4 regions of the Agaribacterium sp. ZY112 genome follow, and region 1 is predicted to be linked to each of the others. Evidence: predicted binding sites of a transcription regulator. Region 1 holds the regulator's gene; each other region holds the start of a gene.

Region 1 (2,173 bases):
ATTACCCACATCAAAGACAGCCAAGGCATGGCCTTAAGTGGTGGTGAGCGCCGCAGAGTAGAAATTGCACGCGCACTGGCCAGCGAGCCAAATTTTGTTCTGCTTGACGAACCCTTTGCCGGCGTTGACCCGATCTCGGTCAGTGATATCAAAGACATCATTTTGCAACTCAAAGCAAAAAATATTGGCATCTTAATCACCGATCACAATGTGCGTGAAACGCTCGATATTTGCGAAAAAGCCTATATCGTTTCCGAAGGCCAAATACTCGCCGAAGGTGATTCCGCTACGGTTTTGAGCAATAAAAAAGTACGTGAAGTCTATCTAGGCCAGCACTTTACACTCTAAAACCAACCTCTTGCTGCAGGCCTAGTCGATGGCAGAGCAATTGGCAAGCACATTCGGCATAAAGATTGCTTTGTTATCTGCTTAAAAGCGTTGCCCTGAAGCTAAGGGAATACTAAACTTAGCTAAGTTACCAAACCCAATAGCGCAGAGCGTTTACGGGCCCCAGAGCAACATAAGTAGTCGCCTATGAAGCAATCTCTCCAGTTAAAGATGGGCCATCAGCTAACGATGACCCCTCAGTTACAACAAGCCATTCGCTTGCTGCAACTTTCTACTCTTGACCTACAAGCCGAAATTCAAGAAGCCCTTGAAAGCAACCCTTTACTCGAAATAAACGAAGTAGAAGAAAGCAGCAGTAGCTCAGATGAGTCAAACAAAAATAATCCGGAAGAGAACAAAGCAAACAACAGCAGTGAAGCTGACCATCAAGCTAATGAGAAATCAGTCAACGAAGGCGATGCCAGCGATGGCTTATCGGAAGGCGATTGGAGTAATGACATTCCAACCGACCTCGCCGTAGACACCAGCTGGGACGACGTTTACCAAGCCAACTCGTTTAGTAACACGGGACTAGCGCGTAACGATCAAGAAGATTACGACTTAGAGAGCCGACGCGGTGGTACAGAGAGCCTTGGTGACCACCTTTTCTGGCAGCTCAACCTCACTCCAATGAGCGACCGTGACCTATTGATTGCAGAAGCAATCATTGATGCCGTTGCCGATAGCGGCATGCTTGAGCAAAGCATCGAAGACATCTTTGAGGGCCTAAGTACCGAGCTTGAAGACTTAGAAGAAGATGAGGTCATCGCCGTCCTACACCGAGTGCAACAATTTGACCCCCCAGGTGTTGCAGCAAGAGACTTAAGTGACTGCTTACTTATCCAGCTCAATGCACTAAAACAAGATACACCAGAGATCAGTAAAGCGCGTGAACTCATCGTCAACTACCTTCCCCTGCTTGGTAGTCGCGACTTCAAGACCTTAATGCGCAAACTAAAAATCAAAGAACCTGAACTTCAAGCTGTCATAGCCATCATTCAGGCGCTTAACCCTCGCCCTGGCGATAGCATCGACACCTCATCAACCGAATACGTTGTTCCCGATGTCTTTGTTAAAAAAGAAAAACAGCGCTGGACCGTTAGCCTCAACCCAGATATCGCACCCAAAATTCGTATCAATTCGGATTACGCATCGATGGTCAAACGTGCTGACAGCAGTGCCGACAACACCTTTATTCGAGACAACCTGCAAGAAGCACGCTGGTTTCTTAAAAGCCTGCAAAGCCGCAATGAAACCCTGCTTAAAGTCGCAACCTGCATCGTAGAAAAACAGCAGGGCTTTTTAGACTTTGGCCCAGAGGCGATGAAGCCGATGGTACTTCATGATGTAGCAGAAATCGTCGGCATGCATGAGTCGACTATTTCCCGTGTAACGACTCAAAAGTACATGCATACCCCTCAGGGTATTTTTGAATTGAAATACTTCTTTTCTAGTCACGTTGCCACTGAAGGTGGAGGTGAATGCTCATCCACCGCCATTCGTGCCATCATTAAAAAATTAGTAGCGGCGGAAAATACCCGCAAACCGCTTAGCGACTCGAAAATGACAGCCCTGCTTGAAGAGCAGGGTATTAAGGTTGCTCGCCGTACGATAGCTAAATACCGAGAATCTCTCAGTATTCCGCCATCAAACGAACGCAAGCAATTAACATAATAGCAATCTTATTATTCTAAGTTTATGTGGATTAAAAACGTTCTATCAGAAACACTCTGCGCGGCACGTATTGAAGGTGTCAGCAAAAAACGCGTACTCGACAAAGTAGCTC
Region 2 (2,173 bases), 540 kb from region 1:
AGCTTTTCGTTTAGCTATAGGAGCAGGTTTAAAAGCCTGACCAAGCGCACTTAACTCTTCTTCAAGGATATGCTCTATCGCCTCATGGCAAGACGAACACGCTCCACCTGCCTTGGTATAATTAGTTACGTCTTCAACCGAACTCAATTGATGTTTTCTAACTGTTTCTCTTACCTTGATGTCGTCTACAGCAAAACACTTACAAATTAAAGCCCCCTCTTCGTGATCATCGACAATTTCTTCACCGCGATAATTAGCTACTGCCGCCTCTAAAGCTTCTTGGCCCATCACTGAACAGTGCATTTTTTCAGGCGGTAAGCCATCAAGAAAATCAGCAATATCTTGATTATCTATCTTTAATGCTTCATCAAGGGTTAAGCCTTTAATCAGTTCAGTGAGTGCCGATGAAGACGCAATGGCAGAACCACAGCCAAAGGTTTGAAAACCCGCCTCGTCGATACGCTCACTTTCAGGGTTCACCTTTAAGGTAAGTCGTAAAGCATCACCACAACTTAACGAACCCACATCTCCGACTGCATTCGCATCAACGACGGCTCCGGCGTTTTTTGGATCAAAGAAATGTTGCTTAACTTTTTCTGAATATTCCCACATAGCTGCGCTCCAAATTCGTCATTTGTATTAACAAGAACCACTACAAGAACAGTTTGATGTTGCCTTGGGGTTATCGAACTTAAACCCTTTACCTTGCTCATCATCGACAAAATCCATCACTGTATCTTTGAGCATGCTTTCACTATCTTGATCAACAAGCAGAGTTAAACCATCACAGGAATACAATTTGTCTCCACTATCAGCGTGAGATGCAAGAGAAAGGGAATATTTTAAGCCCGTACAAGCTAAGCCTTCGACTTTCACCCTTAAGCCAAATACATCGTTTTTAGATCGGCTGATAAATTCTTCTATTGCACTAACAGCCCTAGTTGTTAAGGAAATCATTAAGCTACCCCGCTTATCTTTTGCACACTGATAGAACTTATTTATAAAGCTCTCTACTACAACTCACTGATTAAACTAGGTGCAATCTAGATGCCAGCGAAAACCACAAATAAAGTATATTAATTTCAACAACTTAGAGAAATCATGGTTTTGTCATATTTACGACAGAACGTAAGTGCTATGGCTTTTGTAAGGCTTGCTACAAAACAAAGTATTGATACGGCTATAAAACAAACTAGAGTTGATGGGCTTTTAAAGGAGGGATTAAGACACAGCTGTGCCATAATTTTGGTGTTTCGGGGCTGCGTCTTATTTTCAGGGTAGCCGTGGGTGTTTAAGCAGGGTAATTTGATACTTTAGACATGGAAGTGGGTTTAAGCAGTGGATGAAGGGTTTCTAAGCTAGCTTGCCTCCCCCCTTCATACCACACATCACAATCACACTATTCGAATTCAGTTCAGTCTTCAGATACCGATCTTCATACATAGTTGGCGATATTAGACCTACTACTCTCATTTAAAATAAGAGCCGTATTTTAAGAGGCATTATTACGCGGCAACTGGTGCATGAGTCTGGCAATTTTTAGGGCAAACACGCGCACAAGACTTGCAACCGATACAATCGAGCTTGTCTTTTACGGCCATCACCATCATCTCGTCATCATCATCGTAATCGTCGTCTTCATCATCGTCAAAGCTGTCCTCCAATACTGAAGACCTGTCGACCAAGGTAAACACATCTCTCGGGCACACTTTGTAACAGCGACCACAACCAATGCAGGTCATAGCATCAATTTTTTCAATAAATTCTGGGGTCCACTCTGTGCCCCCCCGCGTCTTAGAAACAACAAAAGCCATCGTTTATGCCTCATCTAATTAACTAATTTATACACGCGCTGCATCGGGAAAGCTGCGTGCTACGGTAAGTGCTTCGTTAATCAAGCTATTACTCTGTGTTAACAACTGCGCCTCAGTTCGAAACGAAAAACGGTGTACATCACGTAATGTTTTATTAATCACAACTAGGCGACCTACTGTCACTAAGGCCTTGCCAAAACCTTCACTGCTGATGTGCAAAAGAGGTGTCGCAAATAAACCTAATTCTTTTTCCAAACACTGGGCTACTGCGTTGTAATAGGCTTTAAGGCGATTAAGGCAGGCTTCATCTGGGTCAGCCACCACCCCTAAAGCCTTGCGCTCTTCTTTACTGAGTATCA
Region 3 (2,173 bases), 840 kb from region 1:
CGTTAGCTCCAATATTTGCCAAGCTGGAATAACGAAATCGAACCCATGTTTCACCGGCTATAGCATTGCTTGGAACCTCGATAAGAATAAAGTTACTGCCACTGCTTGCGGGCTTGTCATCGACAAATAATTCTGACTCTTCAAAGGTGCCATTTTGGTTCCAATCGGCCCATGCATTAATGACCCCAGCACCTTCTACATCCGCTACAACAACAGCATTCAAACCCGGTTCGATATTAGTGACAAACTCAATACCATCATCTTCACCACCAATACTGGAGCCGAGATATAAGTGGTCACTGATTTCATGGCGCGCACCGTTAGATTCAATATCAGAACCATAACTGGCAGGAGCATTACCAAAATCTACGCTGTCCTCCTCTGAGATGATGTCTGATATCGCGCATCTGGCACCATCGTTATTGTTTGAATGAGGTCCAAATGCAAAAAATTCAGCTGAGGGTGATTCCGCTTTAAGGTCAATGCGAAAAATATAGCCATCCGAGTTCCTGCTGATGTAGAAGTATTCGGAGGAATCAAAATAAACCGCGCCAAAGGTGCCCGACTCACCGACATTGTTAATGCGCGTGAAGTCGCCTGTGTCAGGGTCAATCGATGTCAGAAAACCATTACGATCAACCGAATAGAGGGCATTTTGACTCGGATGAAAGGCAAAATCGTAAATAGCCAGATTGAGAGTATGACCGTCAACCACCCTCTGATAACGCAAATAAGCATCCGCATTGGGGTCTAAATCAACATAATACAAGCCATAACTCGCACCTGGGCGATAAGCGTAGTACCGGTTATGAGTTAAGGAGACATCACCAACATAAAAATTAGTGTCGGGTGTATTAGTCGTAGTAATCGGACTGGCTTGGAAATGTCGATCAATTCGAATGAGTGAACGCCAACCACTACCATAGCCATAAATGTATTGATCATGAATATTAAAACCAATGGCATTGATCTTAGATGTCGTTCCTAAATCATCAGATAAGCCTTGATAGAAACCCGTTGCCAGATTAACACCATACATCTGAGCATTAGAGCCTTGAATTAAATAAGCACTACTTGGGCATTCATCAAAAGACTCCGCACCAACATCGGTAAACAGAGCAAAGCCCCAAAATGAAACCGTAATAAAAGCCAACAAACGCATGGTGTCTCTCCAAGTTGAATTCTATGAAGAGCAATGCACGAGACAAGCCAAACCTATAAGCTATTGAATTAATTACATAAAAGTAAAATAACAACTTAGTGATTTGCATTTTGGGAATAACCATTATGAAAATTAAACGGTTACATTTTCATAATGCGAATAATCATAGAAAACACCATCACTCATAACGTAGAAAAACCAGCATACCCCTAAAAACCCTGATCTATAGGCCAAGGTATGAAACTGGCTTAAGTTATGCATTAGCTATACCTAAGGATAGGCTTATTGAAAAAGAGCCAAAATGAAATGTAATGAAATGTAATGAAACACTTAGAAACCATGGAAATAGTTATAAACCCCATGACTGATAGTTCAACACGTACTATTTTATTACCTATACTTTTATAAAGGTATCGGCCCTATTTATTCGGTTATATTTGCTCATAAAAAGCAAGCATGAACTGAACGACAGTCACAGAGATGCCAAGGTGTGGAATGACGACTATGCAACAGAGTGAACAATCTCATCGACCCAAGATCTTATTTGTTGATGACGAGCGAGCCATTTTAAAATCGCTTGAGCGTTTTGCTCGCTCTCAGAACTGGGATGTTACGGTAAAAGGCTCCGGTGCAGAGGCCATAGCATCGGCAGAAGACACTGATTTTGACCTTATCGTTTCAGATATGAGAATGCCTGAGATGAGTGGTGCTGAGCTCTTGCAAACCTTTGAAAAGCAACACCCAAGAACCGTGCGTATCTTACTCACAGGGTTTAGTGACATGGATACCTTGGGCTCGGCAATCAATGACAGCCATGTCTATAACTATCTCACCAAGCCTTGGGATGAAACGCATCTTGTTAGCGTCATTGATGAAGCCTTGCAATTCAGACGCGTAGAAAAGGAACGCGATGAAGCAGAAGCACAGACCAAAACCAAAAACATAAAATTAAGCAAGCTTGCTTTGCTGCTAGACAAACAAGTCAAAGAGCGATCAATGGAGGTCAGCCAA
Region 4 (2,173 bases), 530 kb from region 1:
GGCGCAGCTTTGGTAACGGCCTGCCACACGGGGTTTTCCAAGCTTAAACACAACTGCTTAATAAGCTCAGCCATACCGGTATAACCGGCATAAGCAAATTCTCGCTCTTGATTAATATCTAAAAAAGGGACTTTGGCTTTCAGCGCGGTATACATATTTCGACCACCGGCAATCAGCATATCTGCGCCATAATCTTTAATGGTTTGTAACAACACAGTAGGGCTGCCATCTTGCAACATTACCGCCTTATCCCCCATTAAGTCTCGAATACGAGCCTTATCCTCCTCTGTGGATTTTTTAGTTCCTGTTGCTACTACAATCATGCCAAGGTCCTGCAAAGCAGAAATAATCGACCACGATTTAACCCCTCCGGTATAAAGCAATACCTTTTTCCCCTTAAGGCGATCGCGACCAGCTTGCATAAGCGGAGCAAGTTTTTCTTCCTCTCGCTTAATTATTTTCTCTACACGCTTAATTAAATCGGAGTCTTCAAGATATGAGGCGAAATTTCTTAACGCCTGAGAGGTATCACTCAAGCCATAAAAACTGCCCTCGAACCACGGAGTTCCATACTTACTTTGCAACTTACGAGCAACATTAAGCATTGCTTTAGAGCACACCATCATATTGACCTCGGCCCGATGCATACTCTGAATTTCTCTAAAGCGAGCATCGCCACTTAAACGGCCTAAAACACGTAAACCAAGCTCATCAAACAAAGGCAACACATGCCAAAATTCACCAGCGATATTAAATTCACCGATCAAATTAATATCGTGAATACTTATGTTGTTATCGATTGGATGCACAGGCTTAGCTTCAGGCTCGCGAGTGCCAATAACGTACTTAAACATCGTCTCACCGGCTATACGATTACCTAAGTTTTTAGTGCCATAGAACCCCGCAGCGTCAATAGGGACTACCGCCAGCCCAAACCTTGCGGATGCGGCTTTGCAAACGGCTTCGATATCATCACCAATCAAGGCCGGTATACAGGTGTTATAAACAAAAACAGCTTCCGGGCTGTGCTCCTCTACGGCTTCTTTAATGGCATGGAATAAGCGCTTTTCTCCACGACCCATGATGACATCTTGCTCATTTAAATCCGTGGTCATACCTATACGATAGAGTGTGGGGCCACTTGAGCGTGTACCACGGTTATCCCAAGAGCTGCCAGCACAAGCAATACTGCCATGTACAATATGTGCGACGTCTGCAACCGGCAACAGTGCAATTTGAGCACCATCAAAGGCACAACCACCCGCTGTAGCCCCAGGCTTAGGGCGAGCACAAGCGGCCTTGTCTTTCTTATTGTGCTCACATGCAGGCTCGTCACGTAATTCGGCTAATTCTTTTGCACGCATAATGGCTCTCTACTGCAAGATGATAAATCTGTTACCAAAATGAATTGCAAAACCTAGGCCACGCATTTAAGTCTTGTTTTTATTAGGTTTTTTAATTGAAGTAAGGAAAGCTTGTCGCGATTACGACAATGTATTGTGTGAATATTAAGCTTATTTGTCGTTAGCACGACAGCGCTGGCATAGCTTGTTATCTTTGTTGTCATTCTTATTGTAATCGCGCTTACTTAAGCTGCTGATATTTACAATTTTCTAATGGCTGTAGCTTAAGAGCTACAAACTAGCTACTAATCTGATCCTGAAGATAAGTACATATCCACTTCACTCATCAAATCTCCGTATTTATGGAAGTTAAGTGCAAGTTCTTGAGCTTCTTTAAAGCTATAATATTTAAGGTCAAAGCTTAACTTACCTAGGGCTGCCTTTTCATAAAACAACTTTAAACGCATCTGCCAACAATCTTGGTTTTGGCCCACTGGGTGTAAGCTAATACTCGCTCGTAATTTTTTATCTAACTTACAAACACAAGTAAATACAGCAGACATAATAAATCAAGTGGGCTAAACCCAACCTTCAGCCTCGTAAGTCTCAAAACGGCTTTGTCCCTGCTTTAGACGTTGCTTTTTTAATATTATGCTTTGCAGCCAAGCTTCAACTTTGACCCTTGCAGCAAGCTGAGCTTGTAAACCACAAATAATATCTGAAATAGCACGGTCTTGGTCTAATCGAACAGGCCAAACACCTAAATTCAGAGTTTGCTTACTGGCACTTGGCCCCATTGCTCGACAGTACAATATATCTGCATCGCTAAG

Evidence for each region. Region 1 encodes sigma-54, which starts transcription at its own class of promoters, with help from an activator protein. Its sites were predicted from a motif close to TGGCACANNNNTTGCNNT; they were not measured.
Region 2: a site for sigma-54 is predicted at 1,036-1,053, ahead of AB1S55_RS10835 (HesB/IscA family protein). Genes of this name have one in related genera too.
Region 3: a site for sigma-54 is predicted at 1,190-1,207, ahead of AB1S55_RS12095 (LruC domain-containing protein). Genes of this name have one in related genera too.
Region 4: a site for sigma-54 is predicted at 1,408-1,425, ahead of nifE (nitrogenase iron-molybdenum cofactor biosynthesis protein NifE). Genes of this name have one in related genera too.

Annotation. Positions count from the first base shown of each region.
Region 1 is NZ_CP166840.1:1,947,263-1,949,435, reverse strand. It holds gene lptB (LPS export ABC transporter ATP-binding protein) at 1-348, shown strand, start outside; gene AB1S55_RS08520 (RNA polymerase factor sigma-54) at 535-2,061, shown strand; gene AB1S55_RS08515 (PTS sugar transporter subunit IIA) at 2,086-2,173, shown strand, end outside.
Region 2 is NZ_CP166840.1:2,484,873-2,487,045, reverse strand. It holds gene nifU (Fe-S cluster assembly protein NifU) at 1-612, opposite strand, end outside; gene AB1S55_RS10835 (HesB/IscA family protein) at 640-957, opposite strand; gene fdxB (ferredoxin III, nif-specific) at 1,506-1,814, opposite strand; gene AB1S55_RS10825 (NifX-associated nitrogen fixation protein) at 1,842-2,173, opposite strand, start outside.
Region 3 is NZ_CP166840.1:2,790,811-2,792,983, reverse strand. It holds gene AB1S55_RS12095 (LruC domain-containing protein) at 1-1,162, opposite strand, end outside; gene AB1S55_RS12090 (HD domain-containing phosphohydrolase) at 1,658-2,173, shown strand, end outside.
Region 4 is NZ_CP166840.1:2,480,680-2,482,852, reverse strand. It holds gene nifE (nitrogenase iron-molybdenum cofactor biosynthesis protein NifE) at 1-1,364, opposite strand, end outside; gene AB1S55_RS10805 (hypothetical protein) at 1,649-1,906, opposite strand; gene AB1S55_RS10800 (NifB/NifX family molybdenum-iron cluster-binding protein) at 1,922-2,173, opposite strand, start outside.